Regions from separate parts of the Massilia sp. P2_C2 genome, predicted to be linked through region 3. Evidence: predicted binding sites of a transcription regulator. Region 3 holds the regulator's gene; each other region holds the start of a gene.
What was found. The regulator sigma-54, encoded in region 3, starts transcription at its own class of promoters, with help from an activator protein. The targets are predictions, from matches to a motif close to TGGCANGNAANCTGCTTT.

Region 1: a site for sigma-54 is predicted at 3,399-3,416, ahead of AC1DYX_RS02200 (ammonium transporter). Genes of this name have one in related genera too.
Region 2: a site for sigma-54 is predicted at 3,052-3,069, ahead of pepA (flocculation-associated PEP-CTERM protein PepA). Genes of this name have one in related genera too.
Region 4: a site for sigma-54 is predicted at 3,149-3,166, ahead of AC1DYX_RS01145 (outer envelope protein). Genes of this name have one in related genera too.

Annotation. Positions count from the first base shown of each region.
Region 1 covers NZ_JBFUDR010000009.1:33,204-38,787, reverse strand. Annotated here, with positions in the region: gene AC1DYX_RS02205 (MHYT domain-containing protein) at 149-2,134, shown strand; gene AC1DYX_RS02200 (ammonium transporter) at 2,145-3,350, opposite strand; gene AC1DYX_RS02195 (DUF885 domain-containing protein) at 3,576-5,396, shown strand; gene AC1DYX_RS02190 (hypothetical protein) at 5,506-5,584, opposite strand, start outside.
Region 2 covers NZ_JBFUDR010000043.1:1,846-6,858, forward strand. Annotated here, with positions in the region: gene AC1DYX_RS07685 (GMC oxidoreductase) at 1-1,206, shown strand, start outside; gene AC1DYX_RS07690 (SDR family NAD(P)-dependent oxidoreductase) at 1,235-2,032, shown strand; gene pepA (flocculation-associated PEP-CTERM protein PepA) at 2,096-2,977, opposite strand; gene AC1DYX_RS07700 (glycosyltransferase) at 3,168-4,433, opposite strand; gene AC1DYX_RS07705 (nitroreductase family protein) at 4,450-5,013, opposite strand, start outside.
Region 3 covers NZ_JBFUDR010000245.1:970-6,553, forward strand. Annotated here, with positions in the region: gene AC1DYX_RS22995 (enoyl-CoA hydratase/isomerase family protein) at 1-1,010, opposite strand, end outside; gene hpf (ribosome hibernation-promoting factor, HPF/YfiA family) at 1,122-1,481, opposite strand; gene AC1DYX_RS23005 (RNA polymerase factor sigma-54) at 1,547-3,052, opposite strand; gene lptB (LPS export ABC transporter ATP-binding protein) at 3,055-3,846, opposite strand; gene lptA (lipopolysaccharide transport periplasmic protein LptA) at 3,861-4,475, opposite strand; gene lptC (LPS export ABC transporter periplasmic protein LptC) at 4,504-5,106, opposite strand; gene AC1DYX_RS23025 (KdsC family phosphatase) at 5,117-5,584, opposite strand, start outside.
Region 4 covers NZ_JBFUDR010000004.1:37,489-43,072, forward strand. Annotated here, with positions in the region: gene AC1DYX_RS01130 (ABC transporter permease) at 1-516, opposite strand, end outside; gene AC1DYX_RS01135 (ABC transporter ATP-binding protein) at 503-2,095, opposite strand; gene AC1DYX_RS01140 (GntR family transcriptional regulator) at 2,325-3,032, shown strand; gene AC1DYX_RS01145 (outer envelope protein) at 3,247-4,098, shown strand; gene AC1DYX_RS01150 (BMP family ABC transporter substrate-binding protein) at 4,130-5,200, shown strand; gene AC1DYX_RS01155 (nucleoside deaminase) at 5,210-5,584, shown strand, end outside.

The DNA of each region.
Region 1 (5,584 bases), on a different contig from region 3:
CCGATGCGCCAGTAGCCTCGTCTGGTGGGCACCCCTGTGCCCACCAGACGCGTGCCAGCCCGCGAACATCTGGTGGGCACGGGGTGCCCACCCTACCCGGCGACGCGCCCCCAGCCATTTCACACTTTGCAGCCAGCGAGCGCCAACGATGCTGACAGGATATTACGAGACCCCGCTGGTCCTCACTTCGATCCTCGTCGCCATCGTCGCGTCCTATTCCGCGCTCAGCCTGGCCGGCCGGGTGTCGGAAGCGACGGGACGCACGCGGTTCGCCTGGACCCTCGGCGGCGCGGCCGCGATGGGGTCCGGGATCTGGGCCATGCATTTCGTCGGGATGCTGGCGTTCCGCCTGCCGATTCCGATCGCCTTCGACATTCCCATCACGCTCGTCTCGCTCGTGCTGCCCATCGCCGCGTCCGGCCTGGCGCTGTGGCAGGTGAGCCGCGTCAACCTCAGTCACGTGCGACTCGGCGTCAGCGCCGTGTTGATGGGGGTCGGCATCAACGCGATGCATTACACGGGCATGGCCGCGATGCGCATGCAGCCGGCGATCGTGTACGACCCGCTGCTGTTCGCATTGTCGGTGCTGATCGCGGTCGTCGCGTCGGCGCTGGCGCTGTGGATCGCCTTCCGGCTGCGCCGCAGCACGCCGGACGTGTGGGTGCCGCGCATCGGCGCCGCCGTCGTGATGGGCTTCGCCATCGTCGGCATGCATTACACGGGCATGGCGGCCGCGAGCTTCCCGGCCGACAGCGTATGCATGGCCGCGAACGTGGGCGTGCACCGCGACAGCCTCGCGACGCTCGTCGTGCTGGCCACGTTCTGCGTGCTCGGCCTGTCCCTCATCGCGTCCGTGTTCGACGCGCGGCTGGAGGCGAACGCGCGCATCCTCGCGATATCGCAGGCAACGTCGCTGGAGCGCCAGCAACTGCTCGAACGCGAACGCATCGCGCGCGACCATGCCGAGCGACTGTCCGCGCTGAAGGACGAATTCCTCGCCACGCTGTCGCACGAGCTGCGCACGCCGCTCAGCGCCATCCTCGGCTGGGCCGGCATGCTGCAGCGGGGCGTGAAGGACGAGGCGACGCTGAAGCGGGCGCTCGAGACGATCGAGCGCAACGCGCGCGCCCAGGGCCAGCTGATCGACGACCTGCTCGACATGAGCCGCATCATTTCCGGTACCGTGCGCCTGGACGTGCAGACGGTCGAGCCGGCCCGCGTGATCGAGGCCGCGCTCGGCACCGTGCACCCGGCCGCGGCGGCCAAGTTGATCGCGCTGCGCACCGAGCTGGGACGCGAGCCGGGCGCGCCGCCGCTCGAAGTGCGCGCCGATCCGGGACGGTTGCAGCAGGTGTTGTGGAATCTGCTGGCGAATGCCGTCAAGTTCACGCCGTCGGGCGGCAACGTGCAGGTGCTGCTGGGCCGCGACGGCAACGACGCCGTGATCCGCGTGATCGATTCCGGCATCGGCATCGCGCCCGACTTCCTGCCGTATGTGTTCGACCGCTTCCGCCAGCAGGACGCATCGATCTCGCGCCAGCACGGCGGCCTGGGACTGGGCCTGTCGATCGCCAAGCAACTCGTCGAACTGCACGGCGGCACCATCGCCGTGGACAGCGCCGGCACCCACACGGGCACGACGTTCACCGTGCGCCTGCCGCTGGCGCGCCGCGAGGCGGTCGTGCCGGCGCCGGGTCAGCGCGCGGCTGCGCCGGCGAGCGATCTGGCCGACCTGTCCGGCCTGCGCGTGCTGGTGATCGACGATGCGCCCGATACGCTGGACGTGCTGGAACAAATCCTCACGGTCAGCGGCGCCGCCACGATGACGGCGCCCGGCGCCGGCGCGGCGCTGGCCCTGCTGGAGCGCGAGAAGCCGGACGTGATCGTCAGCGACGTGGGCATGCCCGAGGTCGATGGCTTCGAGCTGATGCGGCGCATCCGCCTGGGCGCCGCGACGGCCGCCATCCCGGCCATCGCCCTGACGGCGTTCACGCGCCAGGACGACCGCATCAAGGCGTTGCAGGCAGGCTTTACGGATTATCTCGCCAAGCCGGTCGAACCGGCCGCGCTGGCGGCGGCCATCCGGCGTGCGGTGGCGCGCGGTGACAAGGAGCCGGCCGCGCGCGAGATGTAACGAGGTGTAATTACTGGAACGTCGTTTCGCGTTCCGGCGTGGCGCTGATCCGGTGGATGGCCAGATCGGCGCCGTCGTATTCCTGCTCGGCGTCCAGGCGCAGCCCGACGGTGGCCTTCAGCAGGCCGTAGACGAGGACGCCGCCGATACCGGCGATGGCGATGCCCAGCAGGGTGCCGATCAGCTGCGACGCGAGCGAGATGCCGCCCAGGCCACCCAGCGCCTTGTCGCCAAAGATGCCGGCCGCGATGCCGCCCCAGGCGCCGCACAGGCCGTGCAGGGGCCACACGCCCAGCACGTCGTCGATCTTCCAGCGGTTCTGCGCCAGCGTGAACATCACGACGAAGATGGCACCGGCCACTGCACCCGTGACGAGGGCGCCGAGCGGATGCATCAGGTCCGAGCCGGCGCACACGGCGACGAGGCCGGCCAGCGGGCCGTTGTAGACGAAGCCGGGGTCGTTCCTGCCCATCACGAACGCGGTCAGCGTGCCGCCCACGAGGGCCATCAGGGAGTTCACGGCGACGAGGCCGTTCATCTTGTCCAGCGTCTGGGCGCTCATCACGTTGAAGCCGAACCAGCCGACCGTCAGGATCCAGGCGCCCAGCGCGAGGAACGGAATGTTCGACGGCGGATGCGCCGAGATGCGGCCATCCCTGGTGTAGCGGCCGCGGCGCGCGCCCAGCAGCAGGACGGCCGGCAGCGCGGCCCAGCCGCCCACGGCGTGCACGACGACGGAGCCGGCGAAGTCGTGGAACGGCGTGCCGAAGGCGGATGCGAGCCAGTCCTGCACACCGAAACGGTTATTCCAGGCGATGCCTTCGAACAACGGGTAGACGAGGCCCACGAGCAGGGCGGTGGCGGCCATCTGCGGGTGGAATTTGGCGCGCTCGGCGATGCCGCCCGAAATGATGGCGGGGATCGCGGCGGCGAACGTCAGCAGGAAGAAGAATTTCACCAGCTCGTAGCCGTTCTTCGCGACGAGCGTGTCGGTGGCGCCCAGGAAGTGGATGCCGTAGGCGATGCCATAGCCGACGAAGAAATAGGCAATCGTCGACACCGCGAAGTCGATCAGGATCTTGACCAGGGCGTTGACCTGGTTCTTGCGGCGGACCGTGCCCAATTCGAGAAAGGCGAAACCGGCGTGCATCGCCAGGATCATGATCCCGCCGAGCAGAATGAAGAGCGCGTCGGCTCCGCTTTTGAATGCATCCATGCGTTACTACTCCAAAAAAGTGCAAGTTGGTCAGATAAGCACTTCTTCTTAGCAATAAACGTTCCAATTTGGTGAAAGCGTGCACTACCAGTGAACATATGCCATGCATTGCCCCGCAAGTGTGCAGAAGCACCGTATAGGTGCATGCAATGCGCCAAAATGGGGATATGGTCGATCCGGCAACTCGTAGTATCCTTTTGGGCAACAACCTCACAAAGGAGACCCATGAATTCCACGTTGAACGCCGCCATCCTCGCGGCCCTGTTGGCGGCCGGCGCACCTATCCTGTCCGCCCAGGCCGCCACACCCCCGGCAACCCCCACGCCATCCGCCTCCGCCGCCGAACGCCAGCTCGACCGCCTGGCCGCCCGCTTCTACGATACGCGCGCCCGCTTCGACCCGCTGCTGTACGCCACCGCCAACGGCGACAGCCGCTACGACGACCAGATCGGCATGGCCATCTCGCCCAGGGTACGCGCCCGTTACTTCGCCGCGAACCACAAGTTGCTGGACGAGTTGCACCGGCTCGCCGGCGCGCGCCTGTCCGACAAGGCGCGGCTGAACTACGCCATCCTCGAATTCGAGATCCGCAGCCAGCTGGACCTCGAACGCTTCCCCGAGCACCTGCTGCCGCTGAACCACTTCGACAATATCCCGAGCACGCTCGCCAATTACGCGAGCGGCACGGGTTCGCAGCCGCTGGCGACGCCCGCGCAGTACCGCGCCTATCTCGCCCGGCTGGAACAGCTGCCGGCGTGGATAGACCAGGCCATCGCCAACATGAAGGAGGGCGTTAAAAAGGGTGTCGTGCAGCCGAAGGCGATCACCGCGAAGATGCTGCCGCAGTTCCGCCAGCTGGCGGCGGGCAATCCGGAAGCAGGCATCTTCTATACGCCCATCAGGAACCTGCCGGCCGGCTTCTCCGACCAGGATCGCACGAGCCTGACGGCCGGTTATCGCCAGGCCGCGCAACAGATCGACGCCGCGCTCGCGCGCCTGAACACCTACCTCGAGAAGGATTACCTGCCTGCCGGCCGGGAGACGGCCGGCTATGGCGCGCTGCCGGATGGCGCCGCGTGGTACCAGGCGCGCATCCGCAACAACACGAACCTCGACCTGGCGCCTGCGGAAATCCATGCATTGGGCGAGAAGGAAGTGGTGCGCATCCAGCAGCAGATGGCCACCCTGGCGCCCAAGCTGGGTTATGACGGCCAGTTCAAGACGTTCCCGCAATGGGTCGCCGCCCAGCCGCGCTTCAAGCCGTTCACGAGCGACCGCGAGGTGCTGGACCGCTACCGCGCGATCTATGGCACGGTGGAGGCGAAGCTGCCGCAGTATTTCAGCCTGCTGCCGAAGGCAAAGCTGGACATCCAGCTGGAGCCGGAACTGACCCGCGCCACGGCGTCCGACCACTACACGCCCGTCGCCGCCGACGGTTCGCATCCGGGCGTGTTCTGGGCCGTCGTCAACGACCCGAAGGATTACAGCACGGTCGGCATGACGAGCCTGTTCCTGCACGAGGGCGTGCCGGGCCACCACCTGCACGCGGCGCTGCTGAAGGAATTGCCGCTGCCGGACTTCCGCAAGTTTTTCACGGAGCATCCGAGCGCCGCCGCGTACACGGAGGGCTGGGCGCTGTACTGCGAGACGCTGGGCCGCGAATTCGGCCTGTACGACGACCCGGCCGCATACTACGGCCACCTGAACGACGAATTGCTGCGCGCCGTGCGCCTCGTCGTCGACACCGGCATGCATGCCCAGGGCTGGTCGCGCGAGAAGGCGGTCGCGTACATGATGGACAACCTCGGCTACAGCGAGGCGCGCGCAACGAACCAGGTCGAGCGCTACATGGTGTGGCCGGGGCAGGCGCTGGCGTACAAGGTGGGCGCGCTGAAGATCCTCGACCTGCGCGCGCGGGCGCAGCGCGAACTGGGGCCGAAGTTCAGCTACGCGCGCTTCCACGAGGTAGTGCTGGGCGACGGTACCTTGCCGTTGACTATCCTGCAGGCGCAGGTGGAGAAGTGGATCGCGGCGGAGAGGCGATAAACAGGAATAATCGCACTCTTTGACGCGGGCGCCATGATGCAATTGGCGCCCGCGTCAAATCAACGCATGATCGCCACCCAAAAAAGTGTCGGAGGTTGTCAGGGATTGATTATTTCCCGGCTCCCGGAACCACACAGACCTTCTTCTTGAATGCTTCGTAGTTATTGAGCGCTCCGGCTGTCCGATGG
Region 2 (5,013 bases), on a different contig from region 3:
TACGGCGAGCTGGCGCCGTACTACGACGCTGCCGAGCAATTGTTCCGGGTCCGCGGCAGTGCGGATCCGCTGCGCGCGGACGGGCAGCGCGAACACCTGTTGCCGTCGCCGCCGCTGACGCCGGGGTCGGAAGAATTGTTCGGCTTTTTCGCGGGACGCGGCCTGCATCCATACCGCTTGCCGCTGGCCTGCGAATTCGTCGATGGCTGCAGCGGCTGCCAGGGCTATCTGTGCAGCCGTGCGTGCAAGAACGACGCAGGACGGATCTGCCTGACACCGGCCGTGCGCGATCACGGCGCCCGCCTGCTCGACGCGTGCGAAGTCGTGGCGCTGGAAGCGGACGAGAAGCGCGTCACGGGCGTCGTCTGCGTACGGGGCGGTACCCGTTTCACCGTGCGTGCGCCCATCGTCGTGCTGGCCGCCGGTGCCCTCGAGACGCCGCGCATCCTGCTCGATTCGGCGTCGGGCGCATGGCCGCAAGGCCTGGCCAACGCGTCCGGCCTCGTCGGCAAATACCTGATGCGGCACCATATCGACCTGTATTTGATCGAGCCGAAACTCAAGGGCGAGTTCGATAACCGCCAAAAAGAGCTTGCCTTCAACGATTTTTATTTGAAAGACGGGCAGAAGCTCGGTTCCGTGCAATCGTTCGGTCGCCTGCCGCCGCCGGCCACGCTGGCGGCCTCCGTGGCCGACGACCTGCGCCAGGGGCCGCTGCCGTGGGTGGCGCCGCTGTTCAAACTGGCCAAACCGTTCGTGACGCCGGTGCTCGATGGCCTCGTGCACCGGCGCATGATCCTGGCGACCACGCTCGAAGATTTCCCTTATGCCGATAACCGCGTCGAACCGGCGCGCGACGATGCGCAGGGCGCCCGCCTGGCGATCGAATACCGCCTGCGCGATGCCGACCGCGCGCGCATTGCCGCCTTCCGCACGCGGATGCGCGAGGCGTTGTCCGGCTATCGCTTCAAGCTGATCAAGCAGGCCGAGAACAACCAGCGTATCGCCCACGTGTGCGGCACGTGCCGGTTCGGCGACGATCCCGCACGGAGTGTGCTCGACCGCAACAACCGCGCGCATGGACTCGCCAACCTGTACATCGTCGACAGTTCGTTCTTCCCATCGTCCGGCGGCACCAATCCGAGCCTGACGATCGCGGCGAACGCGCTGCGCGTGGCCGACCACCTGCTGGCGCAGGCTCATTGATTCATCATCATCGACAAGGAGATCGCCGATGCGGCTTTCCGACTTAAAAGGCCATTGGGCGCTGGTGACCGGCGCGTCGTCCGGCATTGGCGCGGAATTCGCCCGCCAGCTGGCGCAGGCCGGCGTGCGGCTGGTGCTCGTCGCGCGGCGCGAAGAACGGCTGCTGGCCGTGGTGGAAGCGCTGCGCGCGCAATACGGCGTCGAGGTGCGGCCCATCGTGGCCGACCTGGCGGATGTCACCGTCGTGGCGCGCATTCGCGACGAGCTCGACGGTGCGGGCATCCGTATTCGCCTGCTGTGCAACAACGCCGGAGCCGGGCGCTGGGGGCGCTTCGAGGCGACCAATCCCAAGGTTTACGATGAGTTGAACACGCTCAACACGACGACGCTGGTGGCGACCTGTCGCCGCTTCTTCGACCATCTCGCCGCATTCCCCAGCAGCGCCGTCATCAACGTGTCGTCGGCGGCCGCTTACCAGCCCGTGCCGTACATGGCCGTGTACGCGGCCAGCAAGGCCTTCGTGCAAAGCTTCAGCCAGGCGTTGCATGGCGAGTGGAAGAAGCACGGCATCCTCGTGCAGACCCTCGTGCCGGGGCCGACCGACACCGAGTTCGACGCCAAGGCCGGCGCCTACGAGAGTGCGTTGGCGGGGCGTGATGCGCCGGCCGACGTCGTACGGACGTCGCTGGCGGGCCTGGAGCGCGGCGTGCCGGTCGTGAGCGCGGCCAAGGGCACCTACAAGCAGCGCGTGTTTGCCGGCCTGGCGCCGCCGGCCATGGTCATCCGTGAGGTCGGCAAGATGTTCAGGCCGCCCGGCGGCGAGTGAACAGGCAATAAAAAAACCGCGGTCGAAACCGCGGTTTTTTCATGGGGCCGTGCCAGGCAGCGATTACGCCTTCGGAGCGCGGCGGCGACGCTGTGCGCCGACCAGACCCAGCATGCCCATGCCCAGCAGCATCATGGTGCCCGGTTCCGGCACGGCGAAGGTGCTCGAGCCGTCGACCTTGAAGACGATGTCTTTCGCGGTGTTCACGGAGTAATCCGGGAACAGGCTGCTGCCACCTTTCTGGAAGTTGTTGGTGTATGAGTTGCCAGCCGGGAAGTTCAGGTTCGACTCGAAGTTCACGCCGAACAGCAGTTCCGAGATGCCTTGCAGGTAGTTCTGGTTGATGAAGTCACCAGCTTCGACGACACGTGCGTTCATCTTGGTCGAACCCTGGCCGTTGTTGACGCCGGTGACGGTGAAGGTCGACTGGGTGTTGTCCGGAACGATCGTCAGCAGGGCGACCAGCGTGCCGTCGTCGAAACCGGTACCGGCGGTGGTCGAGGCGTTGGCGGCGGTGTCGTAGTAGATCGCGACTTTATTGTCAGCCGGATTGCCGCTCACGCCGAACGTGGCGGTCGAACCAGCGATGCTCATGACTTTTTCGTTCAGCTTGGCGACCATCGTGAACTCGAAGTTCTTGCCGGCGCCTTTGGTGCCGTTGGCCGTGAAGTCCAGGCCGTTGAACAGGGCGGTCGGGTCGCCGTCCACGGTTGCCAGGTTCGACTGGTACAGGAACTGGAAGGACTGGCCAGGCAGCAGCAGGTTACCGAACGGGCCAACGCCTTTCGCAACGCCGCTACCGGTTGCGCTCCAGTCCAGGGTGGTGGCATCCGATGCCAGGACGTTGGTGCCGTCCTTCAGGGTGAAAGCTTGTGCCGACGATGCGGCGAATGCGAAACCGAGGGCTGCTGCAACCGGGATCAGCTTGCGAAACGTATTCTTCATGTTGGCTCCAAAAATTCTGCTAATTAATTTGTCAGGGGCAGCCCAGCGTTTGTTTGCGGGCTCATGACCAACATGATGCAAGGTACGTGCCAGCCTTCGTGTGTTCTGATTAAAATCAATGGCTTACGATTAAAAGTGTCAATTTTATCGCCACTTTATGCATGGTGCTGTAAAAAATTCCGACAGTAAACTAATTCGTGTTGGAAAGTAGTTCGGTGCGCGCGTCCGCCACATGGGCCGGCGCAAACCGGTGGAAGGCGCGTACCCCTTCGAGAAAGGCGGCCATGCGCTGCGGCGCCGGATAGTTCGCGAACGTCTCGGCGACGCGCCGCGCGGCCGCCGCCAGCGTCGGATCGTCGAGCATTACCCGCACCTGGCGCGTCAGTTTCCTGGCGCGGAAGCGGTCGGCCCGCAACAGCGCGCCGGCGCCCGCCTTGATGACGCCGCTCATGTTCAGGAACTGGTCGAGGTTGCCGGGGATACCCAGTACCGGCACGCCGGCGGCGAGGGCCTGCTGGCTGGTCGGGCTGCCGCCGTTGCAGATCACGAGGCTGGCGCGCTGCGCCGCCAGGTCGCCCGGCAGGTAGGGGGCGACGAACGCGTTCGCCGGCGCGCTGGCCACGTCGATGGTGCCGGCCGTGGCCGCGATGACGGTCACCGGCAGCGGCGCCAGTGCCTCCAGCACGAGCGGCAGCAGGCGCCCCTGGCCGGAACTGCCGAGCGTGACATAGACAATCGGTTTGTCTTCCGGTAACCGGTCCCACCAGTCGGGCCTGGCCAGCGGCGGCGCCCAGATGATGGGGCCGATATAGGCGTGCTGTTGCGGCAGGCTCTTCGGCGGGAACAGGTCGGGCACGTCGGCGTACATGCTGTAGTCGGCGTCCGTGTACACCTTGCGCAGGTCGGTGCCCAGCGAAGGCAGTCCATGGTTGCGGCGCACGCGGTTCAGCGGCACGGAGTGCGAGGCGAACYCGACGGGACGCGCCATGCGGAAGATCGCGTTCGCGATGCGGATCGGTAAAAGGCGCGTCAGCGGGATGTGCGGCACGGCGTAATGCTGCACGACGTAGGGGCTCCAGTACGCATTCATCAGCGACACGTACGGAATGCGGCGCAGGCGCGCGCTGACCGACAGCGACAGCCGGAAATCGCCGACGACGATGTCGGGCCGCACGGCGTCGAGCACGCGCAGGTCGTCTTCGACATAGCCGGTCAGGGTCGCGGTGTTGTACACGGGCTTGCCGCCCGCGAGCGCGTCCAGGAATTGTTGGCTGGGGATGCTATGGATGGTCCAACGGGTGAATCCGGTGCCGTTGAAGCAGAAGTCATAGCCGTCCGCGCAGGCGAAGTGCACGTCGAAGCGCGCGGGATCGAGTGATTGCGCAAGCGCGACGGGACGCCCGACGTGGGCCAGGGTCACGGCTTCCGCGAAGAACAGGATTTTGATACGTTCCATAAGAGCTTAATCGCGGTCACTTCATCAGTTCTGCGAGCGGCTTGCGCAGCGAGCGGGCCTGGGGCGCCGGGCCGGCGCCGAGCCGGCCCATGAAGACCGGATGGCCGTTGCCGGTGCCGATCAGCTTGTGCAGGCGCTGTTGCAATTGCCGTGCCGAACCGTGCAATTTGTCGACGGTCGAGAACGACTCGCCATGCTGCACGTAGGCGGAAAAGATCAGGGGCGTCATCTCGGGCTGCATGGCCAGGCCCAGGTCGGTCAGCGTGAGCCAGAAACGCTGCACGGCGCGGCCGGCGGCGACGTGGTCCTCGACCGTCTCGGGCGGGCGCCTGGCCATGATGACGAAATGGGCGGCGCAGCGCAGGCCGGGCATCAGGTCCATCTGCAGGCGCGGGGCCCAGGTACCCATCAGGCGGTTCATCGTGGACAGGCGGCCCCAGCTGACCATCGCCCATTTCATCAGGCGCAAGGTGGCGGCGTCGACGCCCAGGGCCTGGTCGGGCACGCGGTCGTTGCTGTGGCGGGCGTTCCAGTGGATGATGCGGCGGTGCACCTCGTAGGCTTCCGGCATGGTCAGGCG
Region 3 (5,584 bases):
ACGTCGGACAGCAGAGGCGGCGTCCAGCGCGGCGCATTGTCCTTGTCGATCACGAGCGCGCGCACGCCTTCGATCACCTCGCCATGCTCGAACGTGCGACGCACGAGCGCCCGTTCCATGCGCAGGCAGTCGGCCACGCCGAGCTCCTCTCCGCGCACGAGCATCTCGCGCGTCACGCACATCATCAGCGGCGAGCGCTGGCGCATCGTGGCCAGCGTCTGTTGCGCGAACGGGCTCGCGTCGGATTCCAGCGAAGCCATCACGGCCGCGACGGAATCGGCGCCGAAATGGCGGTCGATGGCTGTGCGCTGCGCGGCCAATTCCCCGCCGCCCGCATCGGCAGCAAACGGCGCCGCGAACGCGCGGATCGCATCAGGGAGTCGAGCGCCCGGCGTCGCCCCGACCAGCGCCTGCAGCGCGTCCAGCTGCGCGGCCGGCACGAACACGTCGGCCAGGCCCGCGTAGATGGCGTCTGCCGCGCCGATCGTCGCCCCCGTCACGCCGAGGTAATGGCCCACGCGGCCCGGCGCGTGCGACAGGAAGTGGCTGCCGCCGACGTCCGGGAACAGGCCGATGTTCACCTCGGGCATGGCGATCTTCGAGCGTTCCGTCACGATGCGCAGGCCGCAGCCAGGCCCGCCCTGCGCAATGCCCATGCCGCCGCCCATCACGACGCCATCCATCAGCGCGATGTACGGCTTCGGATAAAAGTGGATCAGGTGGTTGAGGGCGTATTCCTCGGTGAAGAAATCGTCCAGCAGCGGGCTGCCCGTCTGCGGCGTGGCGCTGCCGGCCTGGTGGAAGAACCGGATGTCGCCGCCGGCGCACAAGGCCTTTGCGCTCGTGCTCCCGATGCAGACGGCGTCGATGCCCGCATCGTCACGCCAGGCAAGCAGTGTTGCCGTGAGCACGCGGACCATGTCCAGCGACAACGAGTTCAGCGCCTTGGGGCGGTCGAGGGTGATGATGCCGGTGCGGTTGGCGACGCGCGTTTGAACGTAGTCGGTCATGTCTCTTGTTGTTTGAATAATGAGACCGCATTGTAACGCGCGTGGCGGGCCCAAAAATACGAAAAGGGCGCCGATGCGCCCTTCGTTTCCTGGTGCTGCGTCAGCGTGGCATCACGCCGCGGCGGCAGCTTCCTCTCCTCCTTCGGACATGCGTTTGATGGACGCGTTGTCATGATCCTTGAGCATCTGCTTGTACTTGACGACCTGGCGATCGAGGCGATCCATCAGCATGTCGATGGCGGCATACAGGTCGTGCGCAGCGCTGGCGACATGGACGATCTTGCCTGCGAGCCTCAGGTTGATCTCGGCTTTCTGGCGTTTTTCTTTCTCGGTGAGATTGTCAATGCAGAGGATGACATGGGAATCGATCACTTGATCGAAATGGCGGGTAATGCGTTCGAGCTTGTTCTGTACGTATTCTCGGATGGCTGGAGTTACATCGAGATGATGTCCGCTGATAGTGAGATTCATACACACTCCTTTGAAGATACCCTGCCATGACGTGCGCGCATCCAGCGCAACGCGGCAGTGTGGTGTTACAAGGATTTGCGGAGACTGACGGGTGGGATCTTCAGCGCCTCACGGTATTTCGCGACCGTGCGCCGCGCGATAACCATTCCCTGTTCCCCTAGCATCTCCGCGATCTTGCTGTCGGATAAAGGATTCTTGGGGTCTTCTGCTCCTGTCAATTGTACGATGAGGGCCCGTATTGCCGTCGAAGAAGCTTCGCCTCCCGCCTCGGTGGCAACGTGACTCCCGAAGAAATACTTCAACTCAAACATGCCGTGCGGGGTCAGCATGTATTTCTGAGTTGTGACTCGAGAAATTGTGCTCTCGTGTAGACCTAGTGTATCAGCTATCTCACGTAAAACAAGGGGCCGCATCGCGACTGCGCCGTGGGAAAAAAAGTTACGCTGGCGATCCACGATGGCTTGTGCCACGCGCAAGATTGTGTCGAAGCGCTGGCGCATGTTCTTGATGAGCCACTTGGCTTCCTGCAACTGTGCGTTCAACTGCGTGTCCGATTTCCCCTGCTTGAGCAGCGAGGCATACAGGCTGTTCACGCGCAGGCGCGGCATCACTTCCGGGTTCAGCTGCACGCTCCAGCCATCCTTGGCGCGGCGCACGATCACGTCGGGCACGACGAAGTCCGACACGTCCGACGCGAACGCCGCGCCCGGATGCGGATTGCACTGGCGGATCACGGCCTGGGCTTCGCGCAGGTCTTCGTCGTCGCAGTCGAGCGCCTTCTTGAGCTTGTTGAACTCGCGCTGCGCGAACCACGTGAGGTATTTTTCGACGATGGTCAGCGCCATGCGCCGCGTGACGAGCGGCACGCCGGGCATGCGCCGGATCTGCAGGGCCAGGCACTCGGCCGCGCTGCGCGCGCCCACGCCGGGCGGGTCCATGCTTTGCACGAGGGCCAAGGCCGTGCGCAATTCCTCGAACTCGATGTCGAGTTCTTCCGGCAGGCGCGCATGGATCTCGTCCAGCGATTCCTCCAGATAGCCATTGTCGTCCAGTGCGTCGACGACCAGTTCCACGAGTGCGCAATCGCGCGCGCCGCAGCACGTCAGGCGTGCCTGTTCCATCAGGAGCTCGCGCAGCGTGACGGGGCTCGCTTCCAGTTGCGGGCGGCCATCCTCGTCCTCGCCGCCGTTGCCGCTGCCGCTGCGGCCGGATTCGCCCCAGTCGGCATCGCCGCCTTCGCCGCCGGTCTCTGCGCCGCCGTCGCCACCGTTCTCGCCATTGCCGTTCTCGGAGGTGGCAGCACCGCCGCCCTCTTCGCCTGAACTCTGCGAAGACGCGGGCGCCTCGCCCTGCGAAGACGCGGGTGCGCTGTTGATGGCGCCGTCGGCCAGCAGGCGTACGGAACGGTCGAGCGGATCGTCGAGCCGCTCGAGCAGCGGGTTCTCGCCCAGCACCTGCTCGATTTCCTGGTGCAATTCCAGTGTCGACAGTTGCAGCAGCCGGATCGACTGCTGGAGCTGCGGCGTCAGCGCGAGGTGCTGTGAAGTCTTGAGTTGCAGCGTCTGTTTCATGACTACATTCGGAAGTGTTCGCCCAGGTAGACGCGGCGCACCGACTCGTTGGCGATGATGTCGTCGGGACGGCCGGAGGCCAGCACCGCGCCCTGGTTGATGATGTAGGCGCGATCGCAGATGCCCAGCGTCTCGCGCACGTTATGGTCCGTGATCAGCACACCGATGCCGCGCTCCTTCAGGAAACGCACGATGCGCTGGATCTCGATCACGGCAATCGGATCCACGCCGGCGAACGGTTCGTCCAGCAGCACGAAGCGCGGATCGGTCGCCAGCGCGCGCGCGATCTCCACGCGGCGGCGCTCGCCGCCGGACAGCGACAGCGCGGGGTTCTCGCGCAGCTTCTCGATCTGCAGCTCGGTCAGCAGCTCGTCGAGGCGTTCGGCGATGCGCGTCTTGGTCAGGGGCTTGCCGTTCTCGCGCTGCAGTTCCAGCACGGCGCGGATGTTTTCTTCCACCGTCAGCTTGCGGAACACCGACGCTTCCTGCGGCAGGTACGACAGGCCAAGGAGCGCGCGCCGGTGGATCGGCAGGCTCGTGATGTCGGTGCCGTTGATGTCGATGCTGCCGGCGTCCGACGGCACCAGGCCCACGATCATGTAGAACGACGTCGTCTTGCCGGCGCCGTTCGGCCCCAGCAGCCCGACCACTTCGCCGCACGCGACCTGCAGCGACACGTCGCGCACCACGAGGCGCTTGCCGTAGCTCTTCTGCAGCCCCTTGACGACGAGCGTGCTGCCGCCGCATGCGGCCGGTGCCGTCAGCATGCCTGCTTCCATCGTGCGTTGTTCCATCACGCGTGCCTCCGTCATTGCTTGCCCGCCGGGGCGGCGGCAGGGGCGCCGGCAGCCGCAGGGAGGGCGGCCGCAGGGCCGCCCGCTGCCGGCGCCGCCGTCGTGCGGCGCGGCGCGATGATCAGCGTGTTGCGGCCCTGGCCCGGCTTGCTCTGGCCGCTGACGTCATTGCGCACGTTCGCGACTTCGGTGCGGTTGTCGTAGGCGATGTAGGCGCCATCGACCTCGTTCGCCAGGCGGCCGTTCTCCAGCTGCCGCACGATGGCCTTCGAGAACAGTTTCACGATTTCCGTGCGCTCGTCGTATTCGATGCGCTCGGCCTGGCCCTCGACCCACAGGTCCGGGCCGCCGTCGCGCTTCTGGCGAAAGCTGGCCGTCTTGCCCGGGTTGGCCGTCAGCGTGACGCTCATATAGCCTTCCGGCGATTCCTTCAGCACGGCCTTGTCCGACTTCAGGGTGAGGGTGCCGCGCGTGAGCACGACGTTGCCCGTCAGGATGCGGACCTGGTTCACCTCGTCCACGTCCAGCGTGTCGAAGTTGATGACGGCCTGCTTGAGCGAGTCGGCGCGCTCGGCCCAGGCGGAGAGCGAGGCGAACGACAGGATGGCGACGGCAAGGTGTTTTTTCATGGATCTCGTCCTTGTTGTTAGGTACGCGTCAGCGCGGGGCGCGCGGCGGATAGATGATCTGGCCGCGTCCGCCCAGGTGCACCTGCTGCGTGGCGTTATTGGCGAGCATGCCGATGCCGGTCACGGACGACGCGCCCAGCTGCATCTCGATCGCCTTGTCGGTCTTGACGATGTCCTCGTCCGGCAGCACCGTCAACGCTTCCGTACGGATCCGCAGCGGCTCCGACTTCGCGCCGGCGGGGCGCTGGATGTCGACGTTGCCGGTCAGGTCGATCTGGTTCTGGTTCTGGCTGACCAGCGCACGCTCGGCCGTCATCGTCATGGGCGGGTGCTCGACGGTGAGGCTGTGCACGACGGGCTTGTCGACGAGGGCCGTATTGTCGGCCGGATGGTGCGTCAGGCGTTCGCCCGAGATCACGTAGCGCGGCTTGCCGGTCTCCGACATGCGCACCCAGCTGAAGTTGTCGATGATGTAGTCCGGCTCGTTGCCCGCACTGGCGCCCGGTGCATTCTCTTCGCCCTGCAGCACCTGCACGAGCCAGAAGCTGCCGAACGCGCAGAACACGGCGGTCAGCATCAGGGCCAGCAGGCGCCAGCGGTGCGCGGTACGCTTGTAGCTTGCGGAGGCCATGTCTTCTCTTCTAGGCGAAGTAAGGCGCAAGCGCCTGTTCGTAGGTACCCTGGGCACGCATCACCATGTCGCACACTTCGCGCACGGCGCCGCGGCCGCCCGGGTTCTTCGTCACGTAATGAGCGCGGTACTGCACTTCCGGATGGCCGCTCGGCACCGTCACCGCAAAACCCACGCGCGTAAACAGCGGCAGGTCGATCACGTCGTCGCCGATATAGCCGCACTCCGCGGCCGTCACCCCCGTTTTATCCAGCAGCTCGGCGAACGCGAGGCGCTTGTCGTGCTGGCCCTGGAACACGTGGGTGATGCCCAGGTCGGCCGCGCGTTTGATGACGATCGGCGACGTGCGTGCGCTGATGATCGCGGTCTGCACGCCCGTGCGGTTCAGCAGCTGGATGCCGAGGCCGTCCAGCACGTAGAACGTCTTCGTGACTTCGCCGTCCGGGCCATAGGTCAGGCTGCCGTCGGTGAGGACGCC
Region 4 (5,584 bases), on a different contig from region 3:
GGCCGGATCGCGCAGCGGGCCGTGCACGAGGTAGCCGAGGAACAGGTAGGCCACGTACACGAGCATCAGCGACACCAGGATCTCGCTCGTATTGAAGCGCGTGCGCAGCAGCGCGGGCACGGCCGCCCACGCGGCGCCGCCCGCGGCCCCGGCCAGGATCATCAGCGGCAGCACCCACGGTCCCTGCGCGCCGTCGAAATACAGGGCGACGCAGCCGGCGGCCACGGCGCCCATCGTCAGCTGGCCGTCGGCGCCAATGTTGTGGACGTTGGCGCGAAAGCCGATCGCGAGCCCGACACCGCAGAGGATCAACGGCGTGGCCTTGAGCAGCAGCTCGCCGATGCCGTACATCGACGTCAGCGGCTGCACGAAATACACGTAGAAGGCGTGCAGCGGCGCCTGGCCGAGGAAGAGGAACAGCAGCGAGCCGGAGACGAGCATCGCGCCTGCCGCGATCAGCGGTGATGCCAGCATCATCGCGCGCGAGGGTTCTGGACGGGCTTCAAGCCGGGACATGGGCGGCTCCTTCGGACGTTGGGGTTGGGGTTGGTGTTGCGGTGGCGGCTTCGTCGAAGTCGCCGCCCATCCAGCGGCCGATGCGGTCGACGCTCGTCGCCCCGGTCGCCACCGCGGGCGACAGGCGTCCCCGGGCCAGCACCGCGATGCGGTCGCACATCATGAACAGCTCGTCGAGTTCTTCCGACACGACGAGTACGGCGACACCCGCGTCGCGCAGGTCGATGATGGCCTGGCGGATCAGCATGGCGGCGCCGACGTCGACGCCCCACGTGGGCTGGGCGACGACCATCACCTTCGGCGCCAGCCTGATCTCGCGCCCGACGATGAATTTCTGCAGGTTGCCGCCGGAGAGGCTCGCGGCGGTGGACTGGTCGCCGCCACACTTGACCCGGAAGCGCTCGATGACGGCGGCCGCGAACGCGCGCACGGCGCCGCGCCGGATCACGCCCCGCGTCGTCATGCCGGCGGCCGGGCTCAGGTAGCCGGTCAGCAGGGCATTGTCCGCCAGCGACAGCGTGGGCACGGCACCCCGTCCCAGCCGCTCTTCCGGCACGAAGCCGAGGCCCAGGCGGCGGCGCGCGGCGGCATCCAGGCGGCCCGCGTCGCGTCCCAGCAGGCGGATCGCTGCCGGTTGCGTCAGCCGCTCGCCGGACAGGGCCTGCAGCAGCTCCTGCTGGCCATTGCCGGAAATGCCCGCGAGGCCGACGATTTCTCCCGCGCGCAATTCCAGCGAGATGCCGCGCAGCGCCGTGCCGAACGGGTCGCTGCTTGCCAGGTCGAGATCGGCGATCGCCATCAGCACCTCGCCCGGCGCGCGCGGCGCCAGCGTGCACGTCGGCAGATCGCCGCCGATCATCAGTTCGGCCAGCGACTGGGCCGTCTCCGCGCGGGGATCGGCGGTGCCGGCCACGCGGCCCGCGCGCAACACGGTGGCGCGGTCGCACAAGGCCTGGATCTCGTCCAGCTTGTGGCTGATGTACAGGATGCTGACGCCTTCGTCGCGCAGCCGGCGCAGCGCGACGAACAGCTTCTGCACGGCGTCCGGCGTGAGCACGGAGGTCGGCTCGTCCATGATCAACAGGCGCGGCGACTGCAGCAGGCAGCGCACGATCTCCACGCGCTGGCGTTCGCCGACGGACATGCTGTGCACGAGCCGGTCCGGGTCGAGCGGGAGGCCGTATTGCCCGGACACGGCGCGGATGCGCGGCGCCAGCGACGCCGGCGCCGTCCTGTCGTCCAGCGCGAGCGCGATGTTCTCGGCGACGGTGAGCGTCTCGAACAGCGCGAAATGCTGGAACACCATGCCGATGCCGAGGCGGCGCGCGGCCGACGGCGAATCGATGCGTACCTGCCGGCCTTCCCACATGATCTCGCCGGCGTCCGGCTGCGTGACGCCATAGATCATCTTCATGAGAGTGCTCTTGCCGGCCCCGTTCTCGCCCAGCACGGCGTGGATCTCGCCGGGCATGACGGTGAGATCCACGTCCGCGTTGGCCACGACGGACGGATAGATCTTCGAGATCCCGAGCAGCCGCAGGCGCGGTTCGGTCGGCGGCGCACCATGGGGGTCGCTCATCTTGACTCCAATCGTTGTATACAAAAACGTAGTCGTTCGTTTGCAATTTGCGTGCCGGGGGCGAACGGGCACGCTTTGTATACGAAGCGCACCGACTCGGCTCAGCGACTCACCGAAAGCGGGCGTATGAATGCCCGGATACGGGCGCGGCGACCACATTGCGTGTGCACGATTCCTGCTTCTTTTGTCGACAACCGGCTTGTACGCGCCGCATACATTGGAGACCTAAATGACCGAGACCACGACCGCGCCCGCCCGGAAGCGCGGCCTGACCGCCGTCGACGACCGCATCTACCGCGCCGTCGTCAACGCCGTGATGAGCCACCGCCTGCCGCCCGGCACCCGCCTGGGCGAAGCGGAATTCTGCGACCTGTACGGCGTGAGCCGCACCACCGTGCGCAAGGCCCTGCAGCGCCTCGCGCACGACCACATCATCGAACTGCGGCCGAACCGCGGTGCCATCGTCGCCTCGCCCACGCCGAAGGAAGCGCGCGACGTGTTCGCCGCGCGGCGCGCGCTGGAACGCGAGATCGTGCCGCTCGTCGTCCAGCGCGCGACGCCGGCTTCGCTGCGCGCGATCCGCACGGCCATCGAGGCCGAGGAAGCGGCAAGGCGCAGCGCCGACCGCGCCGCGTGGATCCGCCTGGGCGGCGAATTCCACCTCCTGCTGGCGGAACTCGCCGGCAACGCCGTCCTGCAACGCTTCATGGCCGAACTGGTGTCGCGCTGCTCGCTGATCATCGCGCTGTACGAGAACCCGGGCGCGCCCATGTGCGGCAACCACGACCACCAGCAACTGCTCACCCTGATCGAAAACGGCGACGCGGCGCGGGCCACCGCACTGATCGAACACCACCTGGTCGAGATCGAGGCGCGCCTGCACCTGGGCGAGCAGGACCGCAAGGTCAACCTGGCCGAAGCGCTGGCCGAGCACTGAACCGGTCGGCACCATGCGCACTGTATGACGCCGGTTGTGCACGATCGCGGACCGTTTGTTCGCCGTGCTGGTGCGTCCCGGCGGCACCAACGGCGTTCGAGCAGGGCGAAACAGCCTGGCCCGCTCCTTGCTAACGGATGAAATCAGATTGCATCCAATCCATCGCTCGATTGGATGCAATCGACAAGCCCCATCACCATAACAAGGACATTGAATGAAGCCCAAGCTCCGCATCGCCTGTCTCGCCCTGCTCTCCGCCTGCGGCACCGCCGCCCACGCCGCCGACTGGAGCGACACCTCGCTCAGCTGGCGCTACGGCACCAAATTCTCCGAGCCGTACAACGGCGAAGACATCACCAAGCACGTCATCAACTTTTCCAACGTCAGCGGCTACAAGTACGGCAAGAACTTCTTCAGCGTCGACTTCCTGTTCTCCGATTCGCACGATCCGTCCGCCGTGGGCGCATCCAGCGGCGCGCACGAAGCCTACGCCGTGTACCGCCACACGCTCGACCTGGGCAAGGTGAGCGGCGCCGACCTCGCGTTCGGTCCGGTGCGCGGCGTCGGCGTCACGGGCGGCTTCGACGTCAACAGCAAGACGGATGCGGGCTACAACTCGAAGAAACGCATGCTGGTGCTGGGCCCCACGCTGATGTTCGACGTGCCCGGCTTCCTCGACGTGAGCCTGCTCGCCCTGCGCGAAAGCAATGCGCCGTTCAACGGCTTCACGAACACGTCCACGCCGCGCTACACGTACAAGACGCACGCGATGTTGTCGGCCGCATGGGGCATCCCGTTCACGCTGGGCGTGCCGCTGTCGTTCGAAGGCTATGCCAACTACATCGGCACGAAAGGCAGGAACGAATTCGGCGGCCCGACGGCGGTCGAGATCAACGTCGACATGCAGCTCATGTACGACCTGAGCCCGGCCATCGGCGCCGCCAGGAACACGCTGAAGCTGGGCCTCGAATACCAGTACTGGAAGAACAAGTTCGGCAACCCCACGGACATCGCGCCGGGCGCCACCGCGAAGACGCCGATGGTCCGCGCCGAATACCACTTCTGATCCGCTCCAACACTCACCGCAAAGGAACACCATGAATCGTCGCAGCCTGCTCGCCCTCACCCTCCTGACTTCCTTCGCCGCGCTGACCGCGCACGCAGCCGATCCGCTGAAGGTCGCCTTCGTCTACGTCGGTCCCGTCGGCGACGCCGGCTGGACTTATGCCCACGAACAGGGCCGCCTGGCCATGGAAAAGGCGCTGGCCGGCAAGGTCGCCACCACGTTTGTCGAGAACGTGCCGGAAGGCGCGGACGCCGAACGCGTCATCCGCAAGCTGGCCGCCGACGGCAACAAGCTGATCTTCACCACGTCGTTCGGCTTCATGAACCCGACGGAAAAAGTGGCGAAGGCGTTCCCGAACGTTGTGTTCGAGCATGCGACCGGCTTCAAGCTGGCGAAGAACATGGGCGTATACGAGACCCGCCAGTACGAGGGCACGTACCTGCAGGGCGTCCTCGCGGCGAAGATGAGCAAGACCGGCACGCTCGGCTTCGTCGGTTCGTTCCCCGTGCCGGAGGTGATCCGCAACATCAACGCGTACACGCTCGGCGCCCAGAGCGTGAACCCGGCCATCAAGACCAAGGTCGTGTGGATCAACAGCTGGTACGACCCGGCGAAGGAACGCCAGGCTGCGGAAACGCTGATCGCGCAGGGCGCCGACGTGCTCACGCAGAACACCGACTCGCCGGCCACGCTGCAGGTGGCGCAGGAAAAAAGCAAGTACGCGTTCGGCTGGGATTCCGACATGGTGAAGTTCGCGCCGAAGGCCCACCTGACCGCGACGACGAATGCCTGGGGCGACTTCTACACCCGCACCGCGCAGGCCGTGCTGGCCGGCACCTGGAAGAGCGCCGAGGTGCGCGGCGGCCTGTCGGAAGGCATGGTGAAGATGTCGCCGCTGAACGCCGTCATCCCGGCCGACACGGCCAAGCTGTTCGAGGCGAAGAAAGCGGCGCTCATCGGCGGCGAGATCAAGCCGTTCCAGGGTCCGCTGAAGGACCAGTCGGGCGCCCTCAAGGTGGCCGCGGGCAAGGCGTTGTCGCTGGCCGACCTGAAAGGCATGAACTGGTACGTGCAGGGTGTCGAGGGCACGATTCCGAAGTGAGCCGACGCCATGCCGACACCGACCGCGCAAGACCATGAGTTCCTGACGCGCGTGTTCGCGCTGGCGCAGCGCTCGCGCGCCGAGGGCCACCATCCGTTCGCCGCCATCGTCGTCGGCGCGGACGGCACCGTCATCGCCGAGGCGATGAACGATTCGTCCACGGACCGCACGGCGCACGCGGAGATGAACGCGCTGCGTGCGGCGTCGCGCCGCCACGGCCCGGCCGAACTGGCGGGCACCACGCTGTACAGCAATGCCGAGCCGTGCGCGATGTGCGCGGGCGGCACGTACTGGAGCGGCGTGGGCCGCGTGGTCTACGGCATGTCGGAGACGAGCCTGCTGGCGCTGACCGGCAGCGATCCCGAGAATCCGACCCTGTCCCTG